Regions from separate parts of the Pseudomonas sp. PP3 genome, predicted to be linked through region 1. Evidence: predicted binding sites of a transcription regulator. Region 1 holds the regulator's gene; each other region holds the start of a gene.

What was found. The regulator FliA, encoded in region 1, starts transcription of late flagellar genes. The targets are predictions, from matches to a motif close to CTAAAGTTTNNNNNNNNNNNGCCGNTAA.
Region 2: a site for FliA is predicted at 4,182-4,209, ahead of KHO07_RS00705 (methyl-accepting chemotaxis protein). Genes of this name have one in related genera too.
Region 3: a site for FliA is predicted at 3,923-3,950, ahead of KHO07_RS09095 (methyl-accepting chemotaxis protein). Genes of this name have one in related genera too.
Region 4: a site for FliA is predicted at 5,818-5,845, ahead of KHO07_RS25305 (methyl-accepting chemotaxis protein). Genes of this name have one in related genera too.

The regions. Positions count from the first base shown of each region.
Region 1 covers NZ_HG995459.1:1,645,445-1,653,535, reverse strand. Annotated here, with positions in the region: gene KHO07_RS07655 (chemotaxis response regulator protein-glutamate methylesterase) at 1-677, opposite strand, end outside; gene KHO07_RS07650 (chemotaxis protein CheA) at 727-2,997, opposite strand; gene KHO07_RS07645 (protein phosphatase CheZ) at 3,052-3,840, opposite strand; gene KHO07_RS07640 (chemotaxis response regulator CheY) at 3,860-4,231, opposite strand; gene fliA (RNA polymerase sigma factor FliA) at 4,398-5,138, opposite strand; gene fleN (flagellar synthesis regulator FleN) at 5,135-5,965, opposite strand; gene flhF (flagellar biosynthesis protein FlhF) at 6,082-7,407, opposite strand; gene flhA (flagellar biosynthesis protein FlhA) at 7,419-8,091, opposite strand, start outside.
Region 2 covers NZ_HG995459.1:149,696-157,786, reverse strand. Annotated here, with positions in the region: gene KHO07_RS00720 (Mu transposase C-terminal domain-containing protein) at 1-275, opposite strand, end outside; gene KHO07_RS00715 (heteromeric transposase endonuclease subunit TnsA) at 272-961, opposite strand; partial or broken gene KHO07_RS00710 (ATP-binding protein) at 1,347-1,997, shown strand; gene KHO07_RS00705 (methyl-accepting chemotaxis protein) at 2,098-4,074, opposite strand; gene KHO07_RS00700 (LysR substrate-binding domain-containing protein) at 4,260-5,180, opposite strand; gene KHO07_RS00695 (NorM family multidrug efflux MATE transporter) at 5,339-6,733, shown strand; gene KHO07_RS00690 (bifunctional diguanylate cyclase/phosphodiesterase) at 6,845-8,091, opposite strand, start outside.
Region 3 covers NZ_HG995459.1:1,968,578-1,976,668, forward strand. Annotated here, with positions in the region: gene KHO07_RS09085 (methyl-accepting chemotaxis protein) at 31-2,178, opposite strand; gene KHO07_RS09090 (Na+/H+ antiporter NhaC family protein) at 2,493-3,809, shown strand; gene KHO07_RS09095 (methyl-accepting chemotaxis protein) at 3,989-5,671, shown strand; gene KHO07_RS09100 (LysR family transcriptional regulator) at 5,748-6,683, opposite strand; gene KHO07_RS09105 (DMT family transporter) at 6,796-7,287, shown strand; gene KHO07_RS09110 (DMT family transporter) at 7,287-7,784, shown strand; gene KHO07_RS09115 (metallothionein) at 7,834-7,992, shown strand; gene KHO07_RS09120 (hypothetical protein) at 8,024-8,091, opposite strand, start outside.
Region 4 covers NZ_HG995459.1:5,560,358-5,568,448, forward strand. Annotated here, with positions in the region: gene KHO07_RS25285 (bifunctional glycoside hydrolase 114/ polysaccharide deacetylase family protein) at 1-2,705, opposite strand, end outside; gene KHO07_RS25290 (NAD-dependent epimerase/dehydratase family protein) at 2,769-3,701, opposite strand; partial or broken gene KHO07_RS25295 (hypothetical protein) at 4,352-4,831, opposite strand; gene rimJ (ribosomal protein S5-alanine N-acetyltransferase) at 5,055-5,642, shown strand; gene KHO07_RS25305 (methyl-accepting chemotaxis protein) at 5,936-7,855, shown strand; gene KHO07_RS25310 (XRE family transcriptional regulator) at 7,915-8,091, opposite strand, start outside.

The DNA.
Region 1 (8,091 bases):
TGGATCAGTACGATCGGCGCCGGAAAGTTGGCCGGCAACTGGGTCAGGACCCGCTGCAAGGCAACCGGACCACCCGTGGACGTGCCGATGGCCACCAGTTTGTAGGCTTTGCGTTTCGGCGCGGGCGACGACACCGTCGGCGCATGGGGACGCGGCGCAATAGGTGTCGGCGCCGGGCGTACAGGCGCGCTGCTGCCGTAACTGCCGACGCTCGAAGGCGCAGGTGTCGGAGCGGGAGCGGCCACAGGAGCCGGTGCACTGTAAGTGCTGACGCGACGATTGCTGCGCGAGATGCTCAGGATCTTTTCGCACAGCAGTTGCTTGACCTTCTCGGGGTTGCGCGAGATGTCTTCGAAATTCTTCGGCAGGAAGTCCACCGCGCCGGCGTCCAGCGCATCGAGGGTCACCCGGGCGCCTTCGTGGGTCAGCGAGGAAAACATCAAGACCGGGGTCGGGCAGCGCTGCATGATGTGCCGCACCGCCGTGATGCCGTCCATCATGGGCATTTCGTAGTCCATGGTGATCACGTCCGGCTTGAGGGCCAGTGCCTGATCGATCGCCTCTTTTCCGTTGGTCGCCGTGCCGACGACCTGGATATTCGAATCCGCTGAAAGAATTTCCGAGACGCGGCGGCGGAAAAACCCCGAATCATCCACCACCAGGACTTTAACTGCCATAAACACTCCGTTAGACGGAGCGAGGCTCAGTCGCCCCGCTCCACCAGAATCAAATACGCCGTGCGGCGTAACGCTTGAGCATGCTCGGAACATCGAGAATCAGCGCAATGCGACCGTCACCGGTGATGGTGGCGCCCGACATGCCCGGGGTTCCCTGGAGCATTTTGCCCAATGGCTTGATGACGACTTCTTCCTGGCCCACCAGTTGATCGACGACGAAGCCGATCCGCTGGGTGCCCACCGAAAGGATCACCACATGGCCTTCGCGCTGCTCTTCGTGAGCGGCGGAGCTGACCAGCCAGCGTTTGAGGTAGAACAATGGCAGTGCCTTGTCCCGCACGATCACCACTTCCTGGCCGTCCACGACGTTGGTGGTCGACAGGTCGAGGTGGAAGATTTCGTTGACGTTCACCAGCGGGAACGCGAACGCCTGGTTGCCGAGCATGACCATCAGCGTCGGCATGATTGCCAGGGTCAACGGCACCTTGATGACGATCTTCGATCCCTGGCCCTTGGCCGAGAAAATGTTGATCGAACCGTTGAGCTGGGAAATCTTGGTTTTCACCACGTCCATGCCCACGCCACGACCCGACACGTCGGAGATCTCGGTCTTGGTCGAGAAGCCCGGTGCAAAAATCAGGTTGTAGCACTCGGTGTCGCTCAGGCGATCGGCGGCGTCCTTGTCCATCACACCGCGTTTCACCGCGATTGAACGCAGGACGTTCGGGTCCATGCCTTTGCCGTCATCGGAGATCGACAGCAGGATGTGGTCGCCTTCCTGCTCTGCCGCCAGGATGACCTTGCCGCCACGAGCCTTGCCCGATGCTTCGCGTTCTTCCGGCGATTCGATACCGTGGTCGACCGCGTTGCGCACCAAGTGGACCAGCGGGTCGGCCAGGGCCTCGACGAGGTTCTTGTCGAGGTCGGTTTCTTCGCCGACCAGCTCCAGGTTGATCTCTTTCTTGAGCTGGCGAGCCAGGTCGCGAACCAGGCGCGGGAAGCGCCCGAAGACCTTCTTGATCGGTTGCATCCGGGTCTTCATGACCGCGGTTTGCAGGTCGGCCGTGACCACGTCGAGGTTGGACACGGCTTTGGACATGGCTTCGTCGGCGCTGTTGGCACCAAGGCGGACCAGGCGGTTACGCACCAGCACCAGTTCGCCCACCATGTTCATGATTTCATCCAGGCGCGCGGTGTCGACCCGCACGGTGGTCTCGGCTTCGCTGGCCGGTTTTTCCGCCGGTGGCGCGCTCGGGGCACGGGCCGGGGCCGGTGCGGCAGCGGCGGCAGGCGCCGGTGTTTCGGCTTTTGGCTCAGGGGCCCTGGCCACCGGTTTCGGTGCCGCAGCCTTGGCGACAGGCGCCGCCACCGCTGCGCTGGCAGCGGTTGCCGTTCCTGCGGTCGCGCCTACTTCAGTGAACTTGCCTTTGCCGTGCAGTTCGTCGAGCAGCGATTCGAATTCGTGATCGGTGATCAGGTCGCTACCGGCCGCCGCAGCGGTTGGCGCGGCAGGCGTCGGCACCGAAGCGATGGCCGATTCCAGCGCATCAACGGCAAAGTTACCCTTGCCGTGCAGCTGGTCGAGCAGTGCTTCAAATTCGTCGTCGGTGATGTCCGAGCTGTCGCCCGCGGCTTTCGGAGCCTGCGGCGCGGCAGGGGCAGCCGGTGCCACGGCATCAACCGCGAACTGGCCTTTACCGTGCAACTGGTCGAGCAACGACTCGAACTCGGCGTCGGTGATTTCATCGCTGGCCGCCGCATCGCCGGCCGATACCGGAGCAGCCGCCGGCGCCTCGGCCTGGGCCTTGACGGCGTTCAGCGAGTCCAGCAGTTGTTCGAATTCATTGTCGGTGATATCACCCGACTCGCTTTCAGCGGCAGGCTCTTCAACCAAGTGGGCGACAGGTGCAGGTGCAACCTCGTCGGCCGATTGCGGCTCGGCCAGACGGGCCAGTGCCGCGAGCAATTCCGGTGTAGCAGCCGTGATCGGGCTGCGTTCGCGGACTTCGCTGAACATGCTGTTCACCGCGTCCAGCGCTTCAAGAACCACGTCCATCAATTCCGAGTCAACGCGACGCTCACCCTTGCGCAGGATGTCGAACACGTTCTCGGCGATGTGGCAGCACTCCACCAGCTCGTTGAGCTGGAGGAAGCCGGCGCCCCCTTTTACAGTGTGGAAACCGCGAAAAATTGCATTGAGCAAATCCGCATCATCCGGTCGGCTTTCCAGCTCGACCAGCTGTTCGGACAGTTGCTCTAGAATCTCGCCGGCCTCAACCAGGAAATCCTGAAGGATCTCTTCATCGGCGCCGAAGCTCATTAATGGTGTGCTCCTACAGGTCTAAAAACCCAAAAAACCTAAAATTCTAAAACGCTAAAATCCCAGGCTGGATAACAAATCGTCCACATCGTCCTGACCGGACACAACGTCTTCTCTTTTATCGGCATGAATCTGCGGACCTTCACCCTGAGAGAGATGTTTTTGTGGATCTTTTTCTGCAAGCATCGCTTCACGGTCATGTTCGATGCCCGCAAAGCGGTCCACCTGGCTGGCCATGAGTACGAGCTTGAGCAGGTTGCTTTCAACTTCGGTGACCAGTTGGGTCACACGCTTGATCACTTGACCTGTGAGGTCCTGATAATCCTGGGCCAGCAGGATGTCGTTGAGGTTGCCCGACACGGCACGGTTGTCTGTGCTGCTGCGTGCCAGGAACCCGTCGACGCGCCGGGCCAGTTCGCGGAACTCTTCAGCGCCGACTTCGCGACGCATGAACCGCCCCCAATCCGTGCTCAAGGCCTGGGCTTCGTCGGCCAGGCTGTTGACCAGCGGCGTGGCGTTTTCCACCAGGTCCATGGTGCGGTTGGCCGCGGCCTCGGTCAGCTTGACCACATAGCCCAGACGCTCGGTGGCGTCGGTGATCTGTGACACCTCCTCGGCTTGCGGCATGTGCGGGGCAATCTGAAAATTGACGATCGCGCTATGCAGCTCGCGGGTGAGCTTGCCCACTTCCTGATACAGGCCGCGGTCACGGGTCTGGTTGAGCTCATGGATCAATTGCACAGCATCGCCAAACCTGCCTTTTTCAAGGCTCGCGACCAGTTCGACGGCGTGTTTTTTCAGGGTCGATTCAAAATCGCCCTGCGAAGATTCGTTATGCCCCATAGCTCCCCCGTGGCGCAGTTCAACCGATGCGTTCGAAAATCTTCTCGATTTTTTCTTTCAACGCCTGGGCCGTGAAGGGTTTGACCACATAGCCGTTTACACCGGCCTGGGCCGCTTCGATGATCTGCTCGCGCTTGGCTTCAGCGGTCACCATCAGCACCGGCAGGTGCTTGAGCTTTTCATCGGCACGCACGTGGCGCAGCAGATCGATACCGGTCATGCCAGGCATGTTCCAGTCGGTCACCAGAAAGTCGATGCTCCCGCTGTTGAGTACCGGAATGGCGGTAGTGCCATCGTCGGCCTCGACCGTGTTGGTGAACCCAAGGTCACGCAACAGGTTTTTTATGATCCGCCGCATCGTTGAGAAGTCATCAACGATGAGGATTTTCATGTTCTTGTCCAATTCGACCTCCAAGCAGACTAAAACGCGCCCAGCACCTGGACGCGCCATTTCAATCAATCTGGCAAAGCACTCAATGACTGTCTGGAGTACAACGAAGCGAGACCGGCGCGGTTCATCACCCCACCAGCCACGTCGCAGTGCCCCCACACTGCCTTCAGCGCGCTCGCCACTCTCCCAAACGCCCCCGCAAACGGGCTGCGCACTGGCTATGTAACTGGCTGACCCGAGATTCGCTGACCCCCAGGACCTCACCGATTTCCTTGAGATTCAACTCTTCGTCGTAGTACAGCGCCAACACCAGTCGCTCACGCTCCGGCAAATTGGCAATCGCGTCCGCCAGCGCTGCCTGAAAGCGTTCATCTTCCAGATCGCGTGACGGCTCGAGGTGAGCACTCGCGCCATCCTCGTGCAGCCCTTCGTGTTCGCCGTCCTGCAACAGATCGTCGAAACTGAATAAACGGCTGCCCAGGGTGTCGTTCAAAATCCCGTAGTAATCGTCGAGACTCAATTGGAGTTCGGCCGCAACTTCGTGATCTTTAGCGTCACGGCCGGTTTTAGCTTCAATCGAGCGGATGGCGTCGCTGACCATGCGGGTATTGCGGTGGACCGAGCGTGGCGCCCAGTCGCCCTTGCGCACTTCATCGAGCATGGCGCCGCGGATGCGGATGCCCGCGTACGTCTCGAAACTTGCGCCTTTGCTGGCGTCGTATTTGGTCGAAACTTCCAGCAGGCCAATCATCCCGGCCTGGATCAAGTCTTCGACCTGGACACTGGCCGGCAGACGCGCCAGCAAGTGGTAGGCAATGCGTTTGACCAGCGGCGCGTAACGCTCGATCAGCTCGTACTGCGCATCGCGTGCCGATTTCTTGTAGAGGTTGTAGCCGCTGGCTGTCATAGCACGGGTCCTGCCGTTTGTTGCACGAGGCGCTCGACGAAGAACTCCAGATGCCCGCGCGGGTTGGCGGGCAGCGGCCAGGTGTCGACCTTCTGCGCGATCGCCTTGAAGGCCAGCGAGCACTTGGAGCGCGGGAACGCTTCGTAAACGGCACGCTGTTTTTGCACGGCCTTGCGCACGCTTTCGTCATAAGGCACGGCGCCGACGTATTGCAGGGCGACGTCGAGGAAGCGATCCGTGACTTTGGTCAACTTGGCGAACAGGTTGCGCCCTTCCTGCGGGCTCTGGGCCATGTTGGCCAGGACGCGGAAGCGGTTCATGCCGTAGTCGCGGTTAAGCAGTTTGATCAACGCATAAGCGTCGGTGATCGAGGTCGGCTCGTCGCAGACCACCAGCAACACTTCCTGGGCCGCACGGACAAAACTGACTACCGAGTCACCGATACCCGCAGCGGTGTCAATCACCAGCACGTCGAGGTTGTCGCCGATGTCGCTGAAGGCCTGGATCAGGCCGGCATGTTGCGCCGGGCTCAAGTGAACCATGCTCTGGGTGCCGGACGCGGCGGGAACGATGCGGATGCCGCCCGGGCCCTGCAACAGGACGTCGCGCAGCTCGCAGCGACCTTCGATCACGTCGGCCAGGGTACGTTTGGGTGTCAGGCCCAACAGAACGTCGACGTTCGCCAGCCCCAGGTCGGCGTCCAGCAACATGACGCGCCGGCCAAGTTCAGCCAAAGCCAGGGACAAGTTCACTGACACGTTAGTTTTCCCGACGCCACCTTTGCCGCCGGTCACCGCGATCACCTGTACGGGATGCATGCTGCCCATGTTATTTCTTTACCTTGTCTTGCATAGACGGAGGCCACATTACTGGCTGCGCGTTCGTAAACCGAACAATGCATGGCAGACCATCGATGTAGGTACAAAAACTATTCATTGTTACCTCAGCCTACCTGTTTGGTGGGGCTGTGGTAGATATCAGCGAACATGTCAGCCATGGCTTCTTCGCTGGGTTCTTCCTGCATTTGCACGCTGACGGCGCGGCTGACCAGTTGATGACGACGCGGCAGATGCAAATCATCCGGAATCCGCGGGCCATCAGTCAGGTAGGCCACCGGTAATTCATGGCTGATGGCCAGGCTCAGCACTTCGCCCAGACTTGCCGTTTCATCCAGTTTAGTCAGGATGCAGCCAGCAAGCCCGCAGCGCTTGTAACTGTGATAAGCGGCGGTTAGAACCTGTTTCTGGCTGGTGGTTGCCAGGACCAGATAATTTTTTGATTTTATGCCTCGTCCGGCCAGGCTTTCGAGCTGCATGCGCAGAGCCGGATCGCTGGCCTGAAGGCCGGCGGTATCGATCAGCACCACGCGCTTGCGCAGCAGGGGTTCCAGCGCTTGCACCAGCGATTGCCCCGGATCAACGTGGGTCACCGGCACATTGAGAATCCGACCGAGGGTCTTGAGCTGCTCCTGGGCACCGATGCGGTAGCTGTCCATGCTCACCAGCGCGATATTCTGCGCGCCGTACTTGAGCACGTAACGGGCAGCCAGTTTGGCCAGGGTGGTGGTCTTGCCCATGCCGGCAGGGCCGACCATGGCAATCACCCCGCCCTCTTCCAGCGGCTCGATTTCCGGCGTGGCGATCATCCGCGCCAGGTGCGCCAGCAACATGCGCCAGGCCTGACGGGGTTCTTGAATGTCGGTGATCAGCGCCAGCAGGTCGCGAGACAACGGCCCGGACAAACCGATACGTTGCAGACGACGCCAGAGGTTGGCCTGGCCCGGGCTGCTGCCTTGCAGCTGATTCCACGCCAGGGAGCCCAGCTGTACTTCCATCAGCTCGCGCAGGCTGTTGAGCTCGAAACGCATCGAGTCAAATACCCGGGAATCCATCGCGGCCGCCGGAGCCGGAGCTGGCGCAGGGCGACGAGGCTCGGCGTAGGTCGGCTCGATCAGCGGCTCGGCTGCGGTGAGCGGCAAACCGGCGAACAATTGGCGATTGGTGGCGTTGTCGCTTTCGCCGTCGCTGCGCAGGCTCAACTCGGCCTGGGCGGTGACGATGCGCGACTGGGTCTTGCGCAGCTCGTCTTCGAGCTCCATGTTCGGCACGCGTGGCGCCAGCGCCGACAGCTTGTAATCCAGGGCAGCCGTCAGCTCGACACCACCGGCAATGCGGCGGTTGCCAATGATGGCCGCATCAGCGCCCAGCTCATCACGAACCAGTTTCATGGCCTGACGCATATCGGCGGCGAAAAAACGCTTAACTTGCATAAACCACTACCTCAGCCGTTGGGCCCTACTGTCGCAACGATGGTCACTTGCTTGTTGTCAGGGATTTCCTGATAAGCCAACACGTGCAAACCCGGGACTGCCAGTCGGCCAAATCGCGAGAGCATCGCGCGGACCGGACCGGCCACCAGCAGAATCACCGGTTGACCTTGCATCTCCTGGCGCTGCGCTGCATCGATCAGCGAGCGTTGCAGCTTTTCAGCCATGCTTGGCTCCAGCAGAACGCCCTCTTCCGAGCCTTGTCCTGCCTTCTGCAGACTATTGAGCAATATTTGTTCCAACCTTGGCTCCAGGGTGATCACTGGCAGCTCGGAGTCAGTGCCTACAATGCTTTGCACGATTGCGCGGCTTACGCCGACGCGCACAGCGGCCACCAATGCGGCGGTATCTTGACTCTTGGAAGCATTGTTAGCGATGGCTTCGGCAATGCTGCGTATGTCACGCACCGGCACCTGTTCGGCCAGCAGCGCTTGCAGAACCTTGAGCAGTTGCGACAGCGACAACACACCCGGCACCAGCTCTTCAGCCAGTTTCGGCGAGTTTTTTGCCAGCAATTGCATCAATTGTTGCACTTCTTCGTGCCCGATAAGCTCGCTGGAGTGCTTGTACAGAATCTGGTTCAAGTGCGTGGCCACCACTGTACTGGCATCGACCACTGTATAGCCA
Region 2 (8,091 bases), 1.5 Mb from region 1:
ATTGCCCATTGTTCTTCACTGATGCTCTCCATGTCGTAATTGACATAAAGGCCGTCCAAACGCTCTTGCGCAATGGGCTTAAGGCCGTCGACCGGCAAAGCTGCAGCACGACCACTGTAAACATCGATGCCGACGACTGTCTTGAAATCCAAGACCTGATTGATCCGATAAACATCATCGCCGTACCGAACGAATGCATTTCGCTCGAGTGACAGACGTGCCCGATCCGGGATGAAAGCCTGGGGCTTTTCACCGTGATATGTGAGGGTGTTCATGGCGAAGGAATCCAGACGTCCAAAAAGTCGTTCAGTGGCTGACGGATGTCGCAGTCGAGTTGACGGGTCGCGATCAAATGCCAGATATGGCTGATTCCGCGGGCTCGGTAGATACCCGCAAAGTGGACGGCGAGCAGGTAGTGCACCGCAACGGGACCCGTGTCACGAACGGTTTGCAGAACCCATTCACTTTCCTCTCGGGCAAAGTCCATCGCCTTGTAACGATCAAGGAATTGGATGTTGGTGAATCCCGTATCACGTATTCGCGATTCATCGTAAATATGGAACGCCCAACCGTTCTCTTGGGCATAACGCCAGGCGGCTTTCCATTTCGGTAACCATTTGCGCCAGTTTTTTTCCCAGTGATCTCGCGGTTTTACCTCAACCAACAGCGGCACCGGGTAGGCGCCAATCTGGCGATCCACGTGATAATTAATAAGGAAATCTGGGGTATAGCTGTGCGTTCGCGCGCCATCACCTTGAAAAGGGATTTGTACTGGTTGCGCGATCACATCGCATACCCGGTTGGAAAACGTCACACGCGCCAAAAAGTCGCGTTCTAGTAGCGATTCGTAAGGAATGCCATCGCCATTACGCAATGGAAAGGTGCCGGAAAGGCTGCGCCTTGTGGGAGAAATCGGCCGAGTCTGCTGATGAGCGACGGCGGGAATACGGTAGGTCTGCATAATGTTCACCTGGTCAACCGGATACCAGGAATCATGCTTTCAGTGTAGGACATAAAGGTGGGTAATTCGCCCCTAATCCGGGTACAGAACCTAGAAAAATGAACGTCAATGCTGGCTGAAAAACGTCCTAAATCGTGAACCGTTACCGCCTTAACGAAATCTTCTCCCAGTCATATCCCGCCCTCTGTCATGGGTTGAGCACTATTACCTCTAACAGTAAAAAATCGGCGGTCGGAGCGACTTGAGGATAGTCGCATCAATTGCCATTGGAACTGAACGTGGTCGCATCTATTACCGAAGGCCGTCGCATTTAATTCTGCAGCCGTTTACGGTCTTATGGGACTTCCACGGGAGGCCATTCGCATTAATTGCCGAGACCTACAGCGGCTCGAAACCGCAACCCGGCGAAATCACTCTCGCCCATCACGGGGTGCTGTTCCTTGATGAGCTTCCTGAGTTCGAGCGCAAAGTGCTGGAAGTGCTGAGGGAACCCTTGGAGTCCGGCCATATCGTGATTTCCCGAGCCAAGGATCGCGTGCGTTTTCCGGCGCGCTTTCAATTGGTCGCGGCGATGAATCCTTGCCCCTGCGGTTTTCTCGGCGAACCCAGCGGTCGTTGCACCTGCACGCCGGACATGGTCCAGCGCTATCGCAACAAACTCTCCGGGCCCTTGCTGGATCGCATCGATTTGCACCTGACCGTGGCGCGTGAGGCCACGGCGTTGAATCCAGTCATCAAACCGGGAGAGGACAGTGCCAGCGCGGCGTTACGCGTGGCTGAAGCCAGGGAACGACAGCAGAAGCGTCAGGGGTGTGCCAATGCTTTTCTCGATTTGCCGGGGTTGCGCCGCTACTGCACGTTATCCACAGCCGATGAGCATTGGCTGGAAACCGCTTGTGAGCGGCTGACCCTTTCACTGCGTTCTGCGCATCGGTTGCTGAAAGTAGCGCGGACGCTGGCTGATCTGGAGCAAGTTGAGGGGATCAGCCGCGAGCATCTGGCGGAAGCATTGCAGTATCGGCCGGCGACGCAGTAAATGCTTATACCGCGTCGCTCCCACATTTGATCCTGGTCGGCTGCAAGGCCTGGATCTCTGTGGGAGCGAGCCTGCTCGCGAAAGCTATTTCAAAAGCACCTCAACGAAACCGGTCGACCTCGGAGCGCAAATCCGCCGCCAGCTTCTCCAGCTCTTTGGCCGTCACCGCCAGGTTCGACACCACCTCACGCTGCTCACTGTTGGCCAGGGCGATGCTTTGCAGGTTGCTGCTGAGCAAGGTCGCGGTGCTGCTCTGTTCCTGAGTCGCGGTGGTGATGGCGGCGAACTGTTGACCGGCCGAGCGACTTTGTTCGTCGATCCGCGCCAGTGCCGAAGCAACATTGGCGTTGCGCGACAAGCCTTCCTGCATCAGCACGTTGCCCTGCTCCATGGTGCTGATGGCGTTGCCGGTTTCCTGCTGGATGCTCTGGATCATGCCGGAAATTTCGTCAGTCGCCTGACGGGTACGGGACGCCAGATTGCGCACTTCATCGGCCACCACGGCGAAGCCACGACCCTGCTCGCCGGCGCGGGCGGCTTCGATCGCGGCGTTCAGCGCCAACAGGTTGGTCTGTTCGGCAATCGAGGTAATCACACCGACGATGCCACCGATTTCCTGGGAGCGTTGTCCCAGGGTGTTGATCACCGTCGCGGTGCTGTTCAACGCCCCGGCAATTTGTTCCAGCGACGAGGACGCTTCGTCCATCGACGTACGACCGATCTGGGTTTGCTGGGCGTTTTCCTGCGCCAGACGCTGGGTGTTGCCCATGTTGTCGGCGATGTTCAGGGACGTGGCGCTGAACTCTTCCACCGCACCGGCCATGCTGGTGATCTCGCCCGACTGCTGTTCCATCCCTTCATAAGCGCCACCGGACAAACCGGACAAGGCCTGGGCACGGCTGTTGACCTCCATCGATGCGTTGCGGATGTGCTCAACCATGGTCGACAGCGCTTGGCTCATCTGATTGAAAGCGCGGGCCAGTTGGCCGATTTCGTCGTTGCTCGTCACGCTCAGGCGTACGCTCAGGTCACCCGCGCCCAAGGCCTCGGCCTGACGCACCAGATCACCCAGCGGCGCGAGTTTGCTGCGCAGCAACCAGACCGCCGAACCTACCGCGATCAACATCGCCAGCAGGCTGCCGATGGCCAACTGAATGCCGACGCTCCAGGTCACCGCGCTGATTTCGGCTTTCGGCATGCTCGCCACCACCGACCACGGACCGCCCTCGAATGGCACAGCAATGCTGTAGAAGTCTTGCGACGAGTCGCTCCAGAAATCGCCCTTGCCCGGGGTCTTCGCGAGCGCCACAACGGCCGGGACCGCTTGATCCAGCGCCTGCACGCCAGCAATCGGCACCAGCCATTTGTTTTGCTCGTCCAGCAATGCCAGAGAGCCGGTCTGGCCGATACGGAAGCGCTTGAGGTTTTCGAACTGGGCATTCTGCGCGTCGGTGTAATCGAACCCTACGTAGAGCACCGCAAAGACCTTGCCGCTGCTGTCACGCACCGGGGTGTACTGCGACATGTAGAAGCGTTCGAACAACAGGGACCGACCCACGTAGCTTTGCCCCGCCATCAATCGGGCGTAGGCCGGATTCGCATGATCGAGCACAGTGCCGATGGCACGGCTGCCATCTTGCTTGGTGACGTTGGTGCTAACCCGAATGAAGTCCTCACCACTGCGCACGAATACCGTGGCCACGCCGGCGGTCATCTGCTTGAAGTCGTCCACTTCCTTGAAATTATTGTTCAGCACTTCGCTGCCCAGGTGCAGACCCGGCGTCTGCGTACCCGCGACGGCCACCGGTTCATCCGGGTGCACGCTCAGGCCGGCGCTGAACCGCTTTTCGAACAGACCCGCCAGGCGCTGGGTGCTTTCACGCAGGGTGCCGTGAAAGGTGCTCAACTGATCGGCCAGCAACCGGGCTTCACTGGCCAGGTGTTCTTCGCGGGTGGCCAGATTGGCCGTGTCCAGCGAGCGCAGGGCGAACAAGGTACTGCCGGTGATGACAATCGCCAGTATCACGGCAAGCGCAAGACCAAGCTGTGAAGCGATCCGGGCACGAGGTTGAGACATGACAGCTCCTGGCCGAGCGAACGGATCATCCTGATCGCGACGCATGCTCGGCAAAATTTCTAATAATGGGGGTAGCGTCGAACCTGCACGAAGGTCCCACGAAGAGATTTTCGGCGGCAAACGGCAATACTTGAGCAACGAGTTAGGATATGGCGCAAGGCCGCTACTTCAGGGGCTTCATCGTTTCAGCTCAAGTGCACGACTTCAGGCAGCTCCATGGCCTGGACTTCGCCTTGCAGAAAGTCGCTGAGTCGGCGCATGCGCTCGCCGCCGGGGCGGGTTTTCGGCCAGACCAGGTAGTATTTCTCCCCGCTGGCAACGGCAGTCGGCCACGGCAGGCTCAAACGACCCTGGGCCACATCCTCCGCCACCATCAGCAAGTCGCCCATGGACACACCGTAGCCTCGAGCGGCGGCGATCATGCCCAGCTCCAGCGTATCGAACACCTGCCCGCCCTTGAGCGACACCTGCTCGGCCAGGCCCATGCGTTCCAGCCAATTACGCCAGTCGCGACGATCAGGCGTCGGGTGCAGCAGTTCGGTGTTGACCAGGCGCGCCACATCCCAGGGCTGATCGTTCAACAGATTGGGCGCGCCTACCGGGATCAACTCCTCGGGGAACAGGTAACTCGCCTCCCAGTCCGGCGGGAAATGGCCATTGCTGAGTAACACCGCACAGTCGAATGGCTCGTCGTTGAAGTCCACCGAATCGACATCCATCCAGGCGCTGGTTAATTGCACCTCGTTGCCCGGTTGCAAATGTCGGAAGCGGCTGAGGCGCGCCAGCAACCATCGCATGGTCAGGGTCGACGGGGCTTTCATGCGCAGGATGTCGTCTTCGGCGCGCAAGGTGTTGCAGGCGCGTTCAAGGGCAGTAAAGCCTTCGCGGATACCCGGCAACAGCAAACGGGCGGACTCGGTCAGTTGCAGGTTGCGGCCACTGCGATGAAACAAGCGGCAGGCAAAATGCTCTTCGAGGGTCCGGATATGCCGACTGACCGCACTTTGGGTAATCGACAGCTCTTCCGCTGCGCGGGTAAACGAACTATGCCGCGCCGCCGCTTCGAATGCGCGCAGGGCATACAAGGGAGGAAGACGACGTGACATTCAGAAAGCTCCTATAGCGGGGTTCGGCCACCCTATCAGAAACTCTCCAGCATGAGTTTGAATCATGCCACCCATCCTTTTTATCCCTTTGTGCAAACCCCGCAAAGCGCCGAGAATCGACGTTTTCGTGAACTCTTTGCCATTCGAGCGTGATGACCATGCAGCATCCAGCGCGTATTGAACTCTGGGCCATCCTGCGGCTGGCGGGGCCGTTGATTGCCTCGCAGTTGGCGCACATGTTGATGGTCCTCACCGACACCCTGATGATGGCGCGCCTGAGCCCCGAGGCGCTGGCCGGCGGCGGGCTCGGTGCGGCGTCCTATTCGTTCGTATCGATTTTCTGCATTGGCGTGATCGCGGCGGTCGGCACCCTGGTGGCCATCCGTCAGGGCGCGGGCGATATTCTCGGCGCGGCCCGCCTGACCCAGGCCGGGGTGTGGCTGGCCTGGTTGATGGCGCTGGGTGCCGGGTTGCTGCTGTGGAACCTCAAACCGGTGCTGTTGCTGTTCGGCCAGACCGACAGCAACGTCCAGGCGGCCGGGCAGTTCCTGATCTTTTTGCCCTTCGCCCTGCCCGGCTACCTGAGCTTCATGGCCTTGCGCGGTTTCACCAGCGCCATTGGCCGCGCGACACCGGTGATGGTCATCAGCCTGGGCGGCACGGTGGCCAACTTCCTGCTCAATTACGCGTTGATCACCGGCATGTTCGGCCTGCCGAAGCTCGGTTTGATGGGCATCGGCCTGGTCACCGCGATTGTCGCCAACCTCATGGCACTTGCGCTGGCGTGGCACATCCGCCGGCATCCGGCTTATGACGCCTATCCGCTGCGCCAGGGGTTGCTGCGACTCAACCGGCAGTACCTGAAAGAACTGTGGCGCCTGGGTCTGCCGATTGGCGGCACCTACGCCGTGGAGGTCGGGCTGTTTGCGTTCGCGGCGCTGTGCATGGGCACCATGGGCAGCACGCAACTGGCGGCGCATCAGATCGCCCTGCAAATCGTCTCGGTGGCGTTCATGGTTCCTGCGGGGATGTCCTATGCGATCACCATGCGCATCGGCCAGCATTACGGCGCCGGGCAATTGCTGGATGCGCGACTGGCCGGTCGGGTCGGCATCGCCTTCGGTGCGGCGGCGATGCTGTGCTTTGCGATGGTGTTCTGGTTGCTGCCGAATCAGTTGATCGGTCTGTTCCTGGATCACAACGACCCGGCGTTTCGCGACGTCATCAACCTGGCCGTGAGCCTGTTGGCGGTGGCGGCGTGGTTCGAGCTGTTCGACGGCACGCAAACCATCGCCATGGGCTGTATTCGCGGGCTCAAGGACGCCAAGACCACCTTCCTGGTCGGCCTGGGTTGCTATTGGCTGATCGGCGCACCGGCGGCGTGGTGGATGGCCTTTCATCTGAATTGGGGGCCGACGGGAGTCTGGTGGGGTCTGGCGCTGGGCCTGGCTTGTGCGGCGGTCAGTTTGACGCTGGCGTTTGAGTGGAAGATGAAGCGGATGATTCGGCGGGAGCCGGCGGCAGAACGTTTCGACGCCGTCCAGGCCGAATGAGAATCCTGTAGGAGCTGGCTTGCCAGCGAACGCGGTTTGTCATTCAACACATTTGTCGACTGACCCACCGCCATCGCTGGCAAGCCAGCTCCTACACGGGTGTGGTGCGGGTTAAACCACGATTTCCAGTGGCGCCTGCTGATTGCTGCCAAACATCAAATACTCCACCAGATCCGCCAACGCCAGCGGTTTGCTGATCAGATAGCCCTGCACTTGATCGCAATCGAATCCGCGCAACAAATCCAGTTGCTCCGGCGTTTCCACGCCTTCGGCGACGACTTCGAGGTTGAGGTTGTGCGCCAGGTTGATCATCGCGTGGACCAGTTTGCGGTTCTCTTCGCGCTGTTCCATGCCGCCGACAAAGCTCTTGTCGATCTTCAGCAAGGTGATCGGCAGGCTGTTGAGGTGCACGAACGACGAGAACCCGGTGCCGAAGTCGTCGAGGGAAAAACGCACGCCCAGACGCCCGAGGGCATCCATGGTTTGCTTCACCAGATCGCTGCGGCGCATGACCGCGGTTTCGGTCAATTCGAATTCCAGCCACTGCGCCTCGACGCCCCGCTCGGCAATCAACCGACTAAGGGTCGACAGCAACTGGCTGTCCTGAAACTGGCGGAACGACAGGTTGATCGCCATGTGCAACGGCGGCAAGCCCAGCTCCAGCAGCGCCTGCATGTCACGCAGGGCACGGGAAATTACCCAGTAGCCCAGTGGCACGATCAAACCGCTTTGCTCGGCCAGCGGCACGAATTCACTCGGCGGCAGCAAACCGCGCTCAGCGTGGCGCCAGCGCACGAGGGCTTCGAGACCGACGATTTGTCCGTCCGCAAGGTTCAGGCGTGGTTGGTAATGCAGCTCCAGCTCATCGCGGCGCAACGCCCGGCGCAGCTCGGTTTCGAGATCGGCGATGCTGCGGGCATTGCGATTGATGCGTTCGTTGAAGATATGAAAAGTGCAACCTTGTGTGCTCTTGGCCTGCTGCATGGCGATGTGCGCGTGCCACATCAACGGGTCGGCACCGGCCTGGGCACGGGCGTGGGCGATGCCCAGGCTGGAGCCGATCAACAAGCTTTCGCCATCGACCCAATAGGGCTCGGCCAGCGCTTCGGTGATGCGTTCGGCCATCCATTCGGCGCGCTGCGGGGCGCGGCGGGTATCGATCAGCAGGGCGAACTCATCGCTGCCCAGTCGCGCCAGCTGATCACCGGCTTCGAGCTGGCTTTTGAGCCGGGCGACCACTTGCAGGATCAACCGGTCGCCCGCCTGATGGCCGAGAGCGTCATTGGCATGGCGGAAGTTATCGAGGTCGAGGTGCCCGAGGGCCAAACCGCGACCGTCGTTTTCCGCCAGTCGCGCCG
Region 3 (8,091 bases), 320 kb from region 1:
GGGCTGGCCCTCACAGCGGATCACTGGGGCTTAAACGCGGAACTGATCCATCAAACCCTGCTGATGATTCGCAAGGCAATTGAGTGACTGGCTCACCCGCGCCGATTCATTGGCCTGCCCCGACAGCGACTCGGTCACATCGCGGATGGTCGCGACGTTGTTGTTGATCTCCTCGGCCACCGCGCTTTGCTCTTCGGCGGCACTGGCGATTTGCAGGTTCATGTCGCTGATCACGGTCACCGCCTCGCCGATCTGCCGCAGTGCCGTCACGGCCTGGCCGACCTGCTCGACACTGCCTTGGGCCTGGCGATGGCTGTTGCCCATCGACCCCACCACATCCTGGGTGCCGCTTTGCAATTGCTCGATCACCAGCCGGGTTTCCTCGACGGATTCCTGGGTGCGCCGCGCCAGGTTGCGCACTTCATCGGCCACCACGGCAAACCCGCGCCCGGCCTCACCGGCACGGGCTGCTTCGATGGCGGCATTTAGCGCGAGCAGGTTGGTCTGTTCGGCGATGGCGCGGATCACTTCGAGCACCGAACCGATCTTTTCGCTATTGGCCGCCAGACCTTCGACCTGAATCATCGCCGCGCTCATGTCGGCGGCGAGGTTGTCGATGCTCGCGGTGGTGCGGTCGATCACGGTCAGGCCCTGGCGGGTCGCCTGATCAGCATCCCGGGCGGCTTGCGCTGCCTGGGCCGCGCTGCGGGCCACGTCCTGGGCAGTGGCGCTCATTTCGTGGGACGCGGTGGCGACCTGATCCACCTGACGGAATTGCTGCTCCATGCCGGCGCTGGTCTGGGTGGCGATGGCGGACGACTGGTCGGCGGTGCTGCGAGCGTCCTGCACCGAGCGTTTGACCTCGGCGATGATCGGTTGCAGCTTGTCGAGGAAGCGGTTGAACCAGCCCGCCAATTGGCCCAGCTCATCCTGTTTGTCATAGGCCAGGCGGCGGGTCAGGTCACCTTCGCCGCTGGCGATGTCTTCGAGCATGTGCGCCACGCCCAAAATCGGCTTGGTCACGCTGCGGGCCATCAGCCACACCAGTACCAGCCCGATCAATGCGGCGAGCGCACCCAGGCCCAACTCGGTCAGGGTGCCGGCGGTGTTACCTTCATCCAGTTGCTTTTTCAGGGTCTCGGCGGGGCCGATCAGCACTTTCTCCGGGACGTCGAGCAACACGCCCCAGGATTTTCCACCGGGGATCGGCTGGAACGGCGACAGCACTTTGAGCTGTTGATTGCTGTGCAGGCTGGCGGTCTGGCTGCTGGTCGCGAGGGTGCGCATCAACTCGGCACCGTTGGTGGGGTCGATGGCTTCCAGGCGCTGGCTGAGTTTGCCGGCGTCCGGGCTGTGACCGGCGAGCAGGCCGGCAGGGCTGATAATGCTGACGCTGGTCTGGCCGTCGTAGAGTTTCTTGCTCGCGCCCTGACTGATGGCTTGCAAGCGGTTGAGGTTGATGTCCACCGATAACGAAGCGATCACCTTGCCGTTGACCATCAGCGGGAACACGATGCTGGTCATCAGCACTTTCTGGCCGTCGATCATATAAAAGTAGGGTTCGATCACGCAGGGCTTGAGGCTGGTGCGCGGGCAGGTAAACCAGGCGTTGGCCGGTTCGCCGCTGGGCCCGGTGCTGGTGTCGGTCATGTCGCTTTCCGGCAGCGCCATCGACGTCACCTTGCCCGGCGAAGGCTGCGACCAGTACAGGGCAAAGCGGCCCTTGTCGTTGCTGCCCAATTCGTCCTGGCCGCTGAACAGTTCGTCCTTGCCGTCCAGCCCGTCGGGTTCAAACACCAGGGACAAACCCAGCAGTTCCGGATTGGCTTGCAGGGCCGATTTGACCTGACGGGTCAGGTCTTCGCGCAGGTCGAAGGCATCGAGGAAGCGCTTCTCGGCCTGATCCCGCAGAAACAGCACCTGACGGGAGAATCCATGCCCGTATTGATAGGCGTCCATGAATTGCTGGCGAATGACCAGTGCCTGGTTTTCACCCTGGGACTCGATCCGCGCCTGGGCCGCTTCAGTCAGCATCTCCATGCTCGAGGCTTTCACCATCGCGGAGCTGTGCTCCATGCGGTACAGCGAAAGACCCACCAGCAGGGTCACGATGCCCGCCAGGCACAGCCCGGCCAGCAGGGTGATTTTCCATTGAATGGAAAGTTGTCTGAGCGACATGGAGACGTCCTTTATTCGATAAATATCTGAGACTTTGCACTGTAACGGCAGCCATCTGGCTTTCTTTACGCCGCCCCCGAAAATCGAATCGGCTGTAGTCGCTCGTTTGCCAGCGATGCGGTCGCAGGATCACCGCAAGGTTGCATGGACCCATCGCCAGCAAGCCGGCTCCTACAAAAGGACGCGCCTGACTTTGACAAGGCGGCAGCGGTCCGGCAAAGTGCGCGCCCTTCTAATAAGACCCATTCTTTAACCCGCTGGCGGCCCATGCGAGCTGCCGACCGGACTCTTTCCGTTTGTGTCGAGGTAATGAAATGAATGCAGTAATTGCCGCGGTTGGCGTCATGCTGATACTCAGCCTGTCCCGCGTGCATGTGGTGATCGCGCTGATCGTGGGTGCGCTGGTGGGCGGTTTGACCGGTGGCCTGGGAATCGACGCGACCCTCAAAGCCTTCAACAGCGGCCTCGGCGGCGGGGCGACCGTGGCGTTGTCCTACGCGTTGCTCGGTGCTTTCGCGGTGGCCATTGCCAAGTCCGGCATGGCTCATGCCCTGGCGGACAAAGTGCTGGCGATGGTCGATCGCCAGCACGCCACGGGCGGTGGCCAGGTCAAGTGGTTGTTGATCGGTCTGCTCTGGGTCGTGGCCATTGCCTCGCAGAACATCTTGCCGATACATATCGCCTTCATTCCCTTGCTGGTGCCGCCGCTTCTCTACGTGCTGACCAAGCTGCAGCTGGATCGCCGGTTGATCGCCTGTGTCATTACCTTCGGCCTGATCACCCCGTACATGTTCCTGCCGGTGGGCTTCGGCAACATCTTCCTCAATGAAATCCTGCTGGCCAACGTCGCCCGCAGTGGCGTGGACGTCAGCGGCATCAACGTCACCCACGCCATGGGTATTCCGGCGCTGGGCATGGTGACGGGCTTGCTGATCGCGTTCATCAGCTACCGCAAGAAGCGTGTCTACGACCTGAAAAAGATCGAGCAAGTCGAGCAGGTTGCGGTGCAGTACAACCCGATGAGCCTGATGGTAGCGGCTGTGGCGATTGCCGCAGCCTTCATTATTCAGTTGCTGCTGGACTCGATGATTATTGGTGCGCTGGCCGGTTTCCTGATTTTCTCGGTCTCGGGCATCGTCAAATGGCGCGACACTGACGACCTGTTCACCGAAGGCATGAAGATGATGGCGATGATCGGCTTCATCATGATCGCCGCCTCGGGGTTCGCCGAAGTGATGAAGGCCACCGGCGAGGTGCAGACGCTGGTCGAATCGTCGGCCGCGTACATCGATCACAGCAAAGGCATCGGTGCCTTGCTGATGTTGCTGGTGGGTTTGCTGGTGACTATGGGCATCGGCTCGTCGTTCTCCACCGTGCCGATCCTGGCGGCGATTTTCGTACCGTTGTGTGTGCAGTTGGGCTTCAGCCCGATTGCCATCGTGTGCATCGTCGGCACCGCCGGCGCCCTGGGTGACGCCGGTTCGCCAGCCTCGGACTCGACCCTCGGCCCGACTTCCGGCCTGAACATCGACGGCCAGCACCATCACATCTGGGACACCGTGGTCCCGACTTTCCTGCACTACAACCTGCCGCTGCTGGCGTTTGGCTGGATTGCCGCGATGGTGCTGTAACACCGCAATTCACCCCGTGGGAGCGAGCCTGCTCGCGAAAGCGTCGGCACTTTCAGCATCTATGTGACTGACAGGCCGTCATCGCGAGCAGGCTCGCTCCCACAGTGACCGCGTTCAACTTTTGAATTGGCCTGCCGTTAAAGCTTTAACCACGCCAACAAAATCAAAGAGTGAACGTCATGCGCATGAGCCTGAAGGCTAAAGTCCTGTCCCTTGCCGTCCTCCCGGTGTTGCTCTTCGCGCTGGTCATCAGCCTGACCACGTTGTTTATCCTGCAAGGCCAGGCCCGCCAGGAGGTCGTGGAAACCCGCGAGCGCCTGCTCAGCGATGCCAAGGCGACCCTGCAAAGTTATGTTGCCGTGGCGATGACCACGATCAAGCCGCTGTACGACGCTGCCGCGCAGGGCGACGACGCGGCACGGGCGCAGGCCATCAAGTTGCTGTCGAACATCACCTACGGCAAGGACGGCTACTTCTTCGGCTACGACTCCAACACCGTGCGCCTGTTCAAGGCCAAAGATCCCGAAGGCGTGGGCAAAAGTTTCAAGGACAACCGCGATCCCAACGGGGTTTACGTCAACCGCGACCTGGTGAAAGTCGCCCAGGACGGTACGCACTACCTGCAATACAGCTCGCCGTTGCCGGGCAATAACAAGGTGCTGGTGCCCAAGCTCGGTTACACCGAATATTTGCCGAAGTGGGACATGGCGGTGGGTACGTCGGTCAACCTTGACGGTATCGAAGCGCAAGTCGCCGTGGTCGAGGCCAAGGTTCAGGAGCGCATGCAAGGCGTGGTGCTGAGCATTGTCGGCGTGGCCGTGGTGGTGCTGGTGCTGCTCGCCGCAGCCGGGATGTTGTTGGCCAACACCATTCTGCGCCCGCTGAACCAGATGAAAGCCAACCTCGACGACATCGCGGCGGGCGAGGGTGACCTGACCCGTCGCCTGAACATCACCAGCCAGGATGAGCTGGGCCAACTGGCCGGCTCGTTCAACCGCTTCGTCGACAAGATCCATGGCCTGGTGCGCCAGATCACCGAAATGACTGCACAGTTGACCGGGCTGGTGACCCAGGTTTCCGACCAGGCCAACCGTTCGGACCAGGCCATGGAGCGTCAGCGTCACGAGACCGATCAGGTCGCCACGGCGATCAACGAGATGTCCGCCGCCGCCCAGGAAGTGGCCAAGAGTGCACAAAATGCCGCGGTTGCCGCCCAGCAGACCGATGAAGAAGGACAGGCCGCCAAGCGTGTAGTGGCGGGCAGCATCGTCAAGATTCATGCGTTGGTGGATGACATTCGCAGCAGCGGCGTGTCTTTGGACAGCCTGCAAAAAGACGTGTCGTCGATTGTCAGCGTGCTCGGGGTGATCCGCTCGATCGCCGAGCAGACCAACCTGCTGGCACTCAACGCGGCCATCGAAGCGGCCCGTGCCGGTGAGGCCGGGCGCGGCTTTGCGGTGGTGGCCGATGAAGTACGGGCGCTGGCCAGCCGTACGCAGATCAGCACTCAGGAAATCCAGGGCATGATCGATCGCTTGCAGGCCGGCACTCAATCGGCGGTGGAAGCCATGCGCCGTTCCAGCGAGGCCGGTGACGGCACGTCCGCGCAAGCCAACGAGGCGGGTGCCTCGCTCGATACCATGGCGCAGTTGATTGCCACCATCAATTCGATGAACGCGCAGATCGCCAGCGCCGCCGAGGAACAGACGGCCGTGGCTGAAGAGATCAACCGCAGCGTCCACCAGATTGCGGTGGCGGTCGACAACGTTGCCGATGAAACCCAACTGGGCGCGCAAACCTCGCGCAGCCTGGCGGACCTTGGGCAGCGGCTGGGCAGTCTGGTCGGCCAATTCCGCATCTGACCAGCAACACCCCACTGCAGGAGCCGGCTTGCTGGCGATAGCGCCCTCGAGGACGCCATCGCCAGCAAGCCGGCTCCTACGGTCTGTCCCAGTACGGCACTTCGCCGAAACACTCGACAAAGTAGTCAATCACCGTCCTGACCTTCACCGACAAGCGCCGACTGCCGGGCCAGAGCACGGCGATCTGCTGTGGCTCCAGGCTGTTGGAAACCTGATAGCTCCCCAGCACCGGCACCAGCGTGCCGTTGCGTACCGACTCACCAATCAACCATGAAGGAAACATCACCAAACCCAACCCCTGTTCGGCGGCTTGCGTCAGGGTGTCCGCGTGGTTGCCGGTGAGCGGCCCCTTCACCGAATACGGTACCCACGGCTGGGTGCCCTTGCGGAAAAACCAGCGCTGCAGGCCAGACACGCCTTTGTAGGCCAGGCACTGGTGCCTGGCGAGCTCGTCGGGATGTTCGGGCGTGCCGTGGCGTTGCAAATAGGCCGGGCTCGCCGCCACCTGAAAACGCTGCGGCGCCAGAACCCGCGCCTGCAGGCTGGAGTCGCGCAGCGGGCCGATGCGAAACAGCAGGTCGGCACCTTCTTGCAAAGGCGCGACGTAGCTGTCGGTCTGCTGGATATCCAGTTGCAGCTTCGGATAGCGCGCCCACAGTTGCCCCAGCCACGGCGTCAGGTGCCGCTGGCCGAAAACCACCGGTGCGTTGATGCGCACCAGCCCGCTCGGCTCGCTTTGTTGTTCCAGCAACGCCTGTTCGGCTTCCTCCAGTTGCACCAGCACCAGCCGCGCGTGATCGCCCAGCACCCGGCCAGCTTCGGTGGGCGTAACGGCGCGGGTGTGGCGGTAGAGCAATTGCTGGTTGAGGGCCTGCTCCATCAATTGGATCTGCCGGGAAATTGAAGAGGGTGCCACGCCTTCGCGGCGGGCGACTTCGGAAAAGCTGCCGTGATCGAGTACCGAAACAAACAGCCGAAGCGCCTTGAATCCCAGTTCGTTGAGGCCGTGCATGGTCAATCCTACTGTGCGAGTTACGCAAAAGTGTTGTCCGGATGCTCCCATTTATCGCACAGCTATGCCAGACGATAATGCGCGCCATCGTTCCTTTACGCAGGTGTTGACTATGCAGGCTTCTATTGATGATGTGAGTAGCGCAGCGGCGCCGGCCACCCGCTCCGGGCTACGGCTGTTGCTGCTGCCATTGGTGATTCTGGCCGGTATGGGCCTTTCGGTGGAGGCCGGTCTGCTCGGGCCTTTGGGCGTTCAGGTGGGTCACTTGTGGGCGACCTTGAGCATTTTTGGCGTGGGTTCGGCGATTCTGTTTTTCCTGCTCTTGCTCAGCGGCCCGCAACAGGGCCCGGCCTTTAGTGAGCTGCCGCGCTGGCAATTGATCGGTGGTTTTCTCGGGCCGATCTATGTGGTGGTGCTGACGCTGGCCACCCCGCACATCGGTATCGCGATGACCATGATCGCGATTCTGTCCGGGCAGGTCGGCAAGAGTGTCTTGATCGACCATTTCGGCTGGTTCGGTGCCACGCGCAAAAAGGTGAACGGTGAACGTTGGCTGGCCTTGCTGCTGATTGTCGCGGCACTTGTCCTGATTGCTCGGGGGTAATGATGAGTCTGATTATTTTGTTGGCGGTGGTTGTGGCTGCCGGTGCGGTGTTGAGTGTGCAGGCGGCGATCAATGGGCGCCTGGGTGAAACGGTGGGTGTGCTGCGCAGCAGTTTGCTGACTTTTGTGGTGGGCACGGTGTTGACCGGGTTGCTGATTGTGTTTTTTGAGCCGGCTTACGCGGTGAGTCTGCTGGATGTGCCGAAGTGGCAGCTCAGCGGGGCGCTGTTTGGGGTGGTCTACATGATGGTCATGGTTGGCGCGGTGCCGCGGGTGGGGACGGCGGTGGCGACGGTGGCGGTGATTGTCGGGCAATTGGGGATGGGGATGTTGATCGATAATTTTGGCTGGTTGGGGAATCCGGCGATTGAGTTGTCCTGGAGTCGGGTCGTGGCGATGGTGCTTTTGGGGTTGGCGCTGGTGTTCATGTACCGCAGCAGTAGTCGGTCGGTGGATTCTTCGGCAAACGCGTCCCGTCCCAACTCCTACACTGGTTGAACGGGCTCTTCCTCAAGCCCCGACGACCACTGCCAAAGGAGTCAGCTCCATGACCGATGACCGTACCTGTGACTGTCCGAAATGCAACTGCAAGCTTGGCGAGCATCCGATCGTGCGTCACGGCAAGCACTATTGCTGTGAGGCTTGCGCCAAGCATCACGAACACGGCGAAGAATGCAGCCATAAAGGCTGCAAGTGCGCTCACTGACAACAGCTACCCGCGCACCGGAATGTGGAGCCTAGTCGGGCTCCACTTCCAGTTTCAGGCTGTCATCGTCCAGCCGCTCACTGTGGCGAACGGTGCCGG
Region 4 (8,091 bases), 2.5 Mb from region 1:
CAGGCACTCGCCGAGCGTACCGAGAAGGTCAGATCAAACTGCCCGGCAAACGAAAAACTCACGCGTTTATCATCCAGGTACTGCCAACTCAGCAGAGGCAAATTCGCATCCTCCAATGCCGGGCGGCTATCCCGATCAGGTCGCAGCACCAACAGTGCCCGATCGCTGCTCAGGGCCACATAGCGGCCTTGCGGTATATCTCGAACACCGGCAATGCCTTGCGATCGCAGCAAATCCGGCCAGCCCATTTGCGGGTCCAGGCGCACGGTGCGCAATGCATCCATGCCGCGAATCTGCCAATTGCCATCGGCGGTCCGCGCCAGGCTGGCCTGGTACAAGCCATGCAATCGATCGATGTAGTCGCTCATCCACAGCGACATCGGATTCTGCTCACGCATGTAGCCGTAGATCTCGTGCATGGCCTTGATCGAGGCTTGCTTGGTGCTTGAGTAGAAGTGGTAGTAAAGGTGCAGGCCCCGCAGACGCTTTGGGCTGTCAGTCAGTTCAAAGGTCTCGATCAATTCGCGGAAGCCGTAGTAGGGGCCGTGCCACAGGTTGGTGTAGAGGTTCTCGTTGATGATCGGCGCGTAGTACTGCAAACCGCCCTCGGTAGGGCGCAGTAACGGGTTCAACCCGGTCAGCGACGGATCGGCCTTGGTCATCATCGTTTCCGCGCCGTTGACGTTTTTCAGACCGGCATCGTAGGCAATCTTCAGCGTCGACGCCGAAGGCAGGGCATCACCTGGCCAGAACACCATTTTCACCGGTTTTTCCGGGGTGGTGAGCTGCTGGTTGATGTAGTCGCGCGAACCGACAACCTCGCGCTGGAAATCAATTTTGTCGTAGCCCGGAATCGCCATGTTCAAGCCATATTCCGGTTTGAAGTTCTCACGCTTCCTGGCCTTGTCCGGCTGCATGAAAAACGGATGGCTGAAGGTGTGAGTGGCCACTTCGACTTTCGGGTTGGCGAAGATCTCGCGGGCGATGGGCTCCAGCTCACGTGCCAGGTGCGGGAACATGCCGCGCGGCGAAATCTCACCCTCGACGATCGACACCGACGTCAGGAACGGGTTGGGCTTGATGTAGTCGTCCAGCGTGTGACGACCGGCGTACGGAGTGCCACGCACTTCGGCGCGGGATGGAAAACCATCGCCATCGATATGTACGGTGGCGATTCGACGGCCGTTTTCCGTGGTGGTGTCAGGGCGTGGTTGCTCAGGCAGACGCAGGCTTGCCTTGAGGAAGGCGAAGGGATCGAGAATCCAGCGACTGCGCTCGTTGTTCACCTCAAGAAGGTAAGGCGCCAGCGCCAGACCGCCCCAATCGCCAATGACGACCGGATTAAAAGTTTCGCCTGCGGCATTGCTCAGCGAGAGTGCCGGTGTCGGCCCCTTGGGCAATACCGAAACCGCCGTCAGATCACGGGATCGGGGCTGCACCGGTGCTTCAAAAGCGCCGACCAGCGCCTTGTCTTGATGAGTAACGGTCAGGGTTTGGGTACCCGGCGGAGCTTCGCGGGTCAGGCCCATGCGCTTGAGCAGAACCCGGTCTTCAATCGGCAGGCCGGAGAAAAAAACCACCGGCACGTGCTCGTCCAGACGCGCGCTAATGAAGCGGTTGAACGCTGCAGCATCTTGCGGCGAACCGCTGGTCATCCACGTAATCACCCCGGCATACAAGCCACTGAAGCGATATTCCGGCATGGAGCTGTTGGCAGGCAGGTAGTCGACGCGATACCCGAGGTATTCGAGCAGCCCCCCGAGATAGGTATGACCGGCATTATCAGCCAGGTCACCCTCGCGCGGGTCGTAAACCAACGCTACACGTCGCGGCTGCACTTCGATGTTGCTGATACCCATCGAATTCAGGTCTGGGGTGCTGATAAAAGGAATGAAACCTTCATCGCGCAAACGCTTGGCCAGCTTGCGGGCCTCCTCACGTCGTTCCGGTGGCAAATAGTCGATCGCCACCAGTGGAATGCCCTTGGCACGCAACGGTTGCAGCTGGCCCAGCAGCCATTGGCGGTCCGCCTCCGGCACGGGTCGATATCGCTTGGCGGCTGCATCCCAACCGGCATACAGCGACTCGAAAGCTACCGCTGCCGCCACGCCGTCGAGCTCCGGCAGCACTTCAAAGCCACGATTGAAAAACAGTTTCAGCTTTGGCTGCTGCTTGTGCAGTTCCCGCAGAAAACTGGCAAGGCCGGCACGCTGTGCTTCACGTGATGCTTCCGGCAGTAGAGTGAAACTGTCGAGGGTATCGAGAAAAAGTCCGCCATAACCCTGGGCTTGCAGCTGCTTGGCACGCCCGAGCAAATGTTCGCGCCAGGCCGGTGCCGTGAGGTCCATGACCTGGCTGTTCCACGAATCGTTTCGCACCGGAGAGACAGCCTTGTCCAGGCCGGCCTTGGTGATGTCAGCCTTTGAGCCGTCGAACTCTCCCACAGACACATAGGCAAACGGTTCACTGCCCAGCTTGCGCAACGTTTTGACATCGCTCGCCGTCATGTGCCCCGGCTCGACAACTGCCCAGTCGAACTGGGCCAGTTCAGAGATCGGCGGCTCATCGGCATACCAGAAGGTCACGCTGGAAGGAGGGGTCAACACCGCGGCTTGTACGGCAGGTCCACTCACACATAGCGCCATAGCGGCTAGCAGTCGCTTGGCGACCGAGCGGACACGCGTCCTGCGAAAAACGATTTCCATAACTCACTCTTGAAATGACGGAATTCAGTACTGCTTGAACGTCGGGCAGTAAAACCGACCGAGTTACAAACTGCGGATGAGTTGCGCTAGACCGTTGCCGATGGAAGTCGGTTCCGGAAGCTTGAAGCGCTCAAGCAGGCGGGCATTATTGGCGCGCGAATGGCGTATGTCGCCTTGACGTGGCGCCTGATTATTCACCGTCAGAGGATTGCCGGTGGCGGCCCCCAGTTCAGCGATCAAATCATTGAGGCTGGTGGAACGGCTCAGACCGACGTTCACCGCCCCGGGACGCGGCTCGGTGGTCTCCACGGCTTGCAGCAGAATGCTCACCAGGTCCAGGACGTAAACGAAGTCGCGGGTCTGCTCGCCATCACCGAAAATCGACACCGGCTGCTGCTTCAGCGCTCGCTCGGTGAAAATGCTGATCACCCCGGAGTACGGCGAGGACGGATCCTGACGCGGGCCAAAGATGTTGAAGAAGCGCAGGATCACCGGCTCCAGGCCGTGCTCGCGGCGATAGAAATCCAGGTAGTGCTCGCTGGACAACTTGTCGCTGGCATAGGGCGTGAGCGGCGATTTTGGCGTGTCTTCGTCGATGGCCGAACCTTCGCCGTTGTTGCCATAGATGGCAGCACTGGAGGCAAACACGACGCGCTTGATCCCGGCCTTCAGCATGTTTTCGCAAACGTTGAGGGTACCGACGAAATTGGCTTGATGCGTACCGACTGGATCGTCCACCGACGCTTGCACCGAAGCCACTGCCGCCAAATGTACGACGGCGCTGCAATCGCGCATGGCCTGGGCCACGGCGGCGCTGTCTGCGACATCGCCGATAACCAGGTTCAGATTGGCGTTGTCCATTGGCAAATTACTGACTTTGCCGGTGGACAAGTTATCCAGAACACGGACTTTATAACCCTTGGCCAGCAACGCTTCGACAAGGTGCGACCCAATGAATCCCGCTCCGCCAGTGACCAGTACGCGCTCAACGAACATGAAATTTCTTCCTGAATATTCAAGCGGATACTCGTTCAAGAGGCCGCTGACGGTGTGGGCATTTGTCATCGTATTGCGGTTGCGAACAATGGGGAACTGCCCAGTCACCACCGACATTTTTATGGCGCTAAGCCATCAAAACGCGGCTGATAATGGGAGATCAAACTGGCACTGTCAATAGCTTGTCTATTTTGCCGCCACGCGGCACGCAATAGTGATTATCCGTCACTTTATTGACGCCCAAAATGGATCCATTTTGAGCGAAATAGGCGCCATGCCTTCCTGGTCATTGACGTCCCCCCTCTTCCACAATGGCACATCGGCGGCATCCATCGAAGTCTCTGGGAGCATCATTTCAGTCACATTATAAAAATGAGTCAAATGTGATCAGCATTCCACTCGCGCAAAATTAGCCCTGAGCGCATCCAGATCGTCGCCTCTCGCCACTGTCACACTCATCGGTCGACAGATGAACTTTTCTTCACCCCGCCTCCAAGCCACACCCTGTACATTTGCCTCGCTCATTCAAGAAACTACGGTTTGCCCGCCCTCCCGCGGGCTTTTTTTTTGTTTGTGCGTACCTTAAAGCTGGCAAGAAACCACGGTGCCGCTGCTGCTGGTAACGTCGCTCAGGCAAATGGGATTGGTTCATGGTCGGTGGTGTCGAAGAACACGCGCACCGGCTTATGCCCTTCGGGCAAGGTATCCAGCGCCTGTAACCAGCCGGCTTGCAGCGCCTTGGCCCGCAACGCCGGCTTGAGTCGCTTGCCGTGTTCGTCCTGCATCGAGACCTTGATCGGGCGGCGCAGGTAACCGAGCACCGGCGCGGCGTCAAACTCTTTGACCTGGTGCTGGGCCCAGCGGATGGGTAGCCACGGCGAGGGTTGGAATTCTCCGGGGCCGCGGTTGCTGATGGTTTGCCAGAGGGTGGGGAGTTGGGATCGCCAGTAGGTGGTGGACATGGTGCTCGGGGGGATTGAGAGTTTGGCTCCCTTGGCGCGCCCTTGAGCTTCATACCATTTCAAAAATGCTTTATCACGATCCCAGTAAAAGGCCCATAACTTGCCCAGATCGGTGTTTTTGTTCTGATTGTCCTCAGCCTCATGGGTGGCATAACGGCGGATGTACCGAGGTGAACTTGATCAAGCGCCGGTTCTGTGGCGAGAATATTTTTGTTAGTTCCATTAACAAGCTTCCTGCGGCATAAACGGCCAGAGCTCGATCAATGAGCCATGCCTTGGTGGTGCTCAAGCACAGGAATCAAGACGTCCAGGAAATAGTTTGTATGTAGGACGCGTCTTTTTTTACGGAAACTCCCCCCACGAAAATTGTGCACGCAAACTGGAGCACAACATGGCGATCTTCACCCTGCCCTGCAAACGCCTGAACCTGGCCGTCCTCAGCCCGAGCCAGGCAGCGTTGGAAAGCGACTTCTACCTGCGAAACCAGACACACCTGGCGCCGTGGTCACCGATCCGTGCAGACGATTACTACAGCCCGGAAAAAATCCGTTCGCGCCTCGCGCAGCAAGCCATGGCGTTTGATGAAGGCTATGCGGTGCATTTCGCCGTGCTCGATCGCGACAGCGGGCAGATGATCGGCGCGTGCAATTTCAGCGGGATCGTTCGCGGCGCTTTCCAGGCCTGCTATCTGGGCTATCACATCGACCACGCCCATCAGGGCCAAGGCCTGATGCATGAAGCCGTGGACGCAGGTATCCGCTACATGTTCGAAACGCTGAACCTGCACCGGATCATGGCCAACTACATCCCCGGCAACGAACGCAGTGCACGGTTGCTGGAGCGGCTGGGGTTTGAACGTGAAGGCTATGCCAAGGCGTATCTGAACATTGATGGACGATGGCAGGATCACGTGCTGACGGCGCGGGTCAGCACGGTCTGGGAAGATCCGGATCGGCAATGGTCGCGCAGCCTGGATTAACTCATGTCTGTTCCGGGTCGCCCCTGCAGCAGGACTGAGCCTGCTCGCGATGACCTCGGCTCAGTCGATAATGATCTCGCCTGATCGACCGGCCTCCCCAGCCGCGCCCGCCCCTAAAAAGCCAGCGCCAGGGACCTTGTTGAACATGCACCTTCACAATCCCTCGACAAAATCCTTTCAGCTCTCGCGATCACTGCCGATACAGACCTTCTACACCGCATGCTGGCCCCCAAAAACAACAATCTTCCAGCCAACCGACGATCGAGAAACACTACGTTCCTGGAGGAATTTTGATGAATAGCTGGTTCGGCAATATCAGCGTGAACCTGAAACTGGGCCTGGGGTTTGGCCTGGTACTGGCCTTGACCTGCGTCCTCGCCCTGACCGGCTGGACCAGCCTGGGCAGCCTGATTGACCGCAGCAACTGGATGAGTGACATCACCCGGCTCAACGCGGGCCTGACCAAGCTGCGGGTGGTGCGCCTGCAATACATGCTGGCCAACGGCGACGAAACCACCGCTCAAAACGTGCAAACCACCCTCGAAGCGTTTTCCGCTCAACAGCAAGCGTTGCTGGTGAAATTCAAGAGCCCGGAAAATCTCAAACTGCTCAGGGAGCAAGGCACTGTCATCGATGCCTACAAGACATCCCTGAACAAAATGCGTGGCGCTTATCGCGCTGGCAACAGCGCCCGCGACGTCATGACCGTCAGTGCCGAAACGGCCAATACGCTGATCAACGACATCAACACCCGCGTACAGCAAATGCCGCTGAGCGACCAACGCTTCGAACAGTTCCAGGCCATCACCGCCGCCAAGGAAGCGTTCCTCCTGGCCCGCTACGAAGTGCGTGGCTACACCGCCGCCGCCAACGCCGAGACCGAGCAAAAAGCTGCCACCCAACTTGATTCCGCGATCGCCAGCGTGAAGTCGCTCAATGGGCACTTCGCTGATGAGCAGCCAGACGCCCTGCGTCAATTGGAATCCGCGTTGGGCAGCTACCGCGGCGCCTTGCAAGCCTACAAAACCGCGAACAGCGATGTGGTGCAGGCACGCAAGGAAATGACGGACCAAGGTGCAGCCATCGTCAGCCTGAGCGAGCAGCTGTACCAGATCCAGCTCGACCGTCGCGACGCCGAAAGCGCCAATGCCCGCACCCTGCAACTGGTCAGCACGCTGCTGGCATTGTTGGTGGGCATCATTGCCGCCGTACTTATTACCCGGCAGATCACCGGTCCATTGCGCGACACCCTGGCGGTGGTTGATCGCATCGCCAGCGGCGACCTGTCCCAGGACGTCAAGGTCACCCGCCGCGATGAACTCGGCGTATTGCAACAGGGCATCGCGCGCATGGGCGTGACCCTGCGCGATTTGATCAGCGGCATCCGCGACGGCGTCACTCAGATTGCCAGCGCTGCCGAAGAATTGTCGGCCGTCACCGAGCAAACCAGTGCCGGGGTCAACAGCCAGAAAATCGAGACCGATCAGGTCGCCACCGCGATGCACGAGATGACCGCCACCGTGCAGGAAGTCGCGCGCAATGCCGAGCAAGCCTCGCAAGCCGCCGCGGCGGCGGACGGTGAAGCCCGTGAAGGTGACAAGGTGGTTGGCGAAGCGATCGCGCAGATCGAACGCCTGGCCAGCGAAGTGGTGCGTTCCACCGAAGCCATGAGTGTGCTGCAACAGGAAAGCGACAAGATCGGCAGCGTCATGGACGTGATCAAGGCCGTGGCCGAACAGACCAACCTGCTGGCACTCAACGCAGCGATTGAAGCGGCGCGCGCCGGTGAAGCCGGACGTGGTTTCGCCGTGGTGGCCGACGAAGTCCGTGGCCTGGCCCAGCGCACGCAAAAATCCACCGAAGAAATCGAAGGCCTGGTGGCCGGTTTGCAAAACGGTACCCAGCAAGTGGCGGCGGTGATGAACAACAGCCGCACACTTACCGACAGCAGCGTCGCCCTGACCCGCAAAGCGGGTGCCTCACTGGAAAGCATCACCCGCACGGTGTCCAACATCCAGTCGATGAACCAGCAGATCGCCGCTGCTGCCGAACAACAAAGTGCCGTGGCCGAAGAAATCAGCCGCAGCATCATCAACGTGCGCGACGTCTCGGAACAGACTGCAGCGGCCAGCGACGAGACAGCGGCGTCCAGCGTTGAACTGGCGCGGTTGGGCAATCAGTTGCAACAGATGGTGAGTCACTTCCGCGTATAACTCGTATACGCCGCCAACTCGAACAGAAGCCCTTTGAATAAAGGGCTTCTGTGTTTTTTTCAGTTGGAAAAGTTATCGATCTTTACCTGACCTTCAGGAAAGGTCGCGATAATTTCCAGTTCGCCACCCATGGCGCGGATGTAGTTACGCAATGTACTGATGTACATGTCGGTGCGTCGTTCCATTTTGGATATGGCCGCCTGATTGACGTGTAACGCTTTGGCTAGCGATTCCTG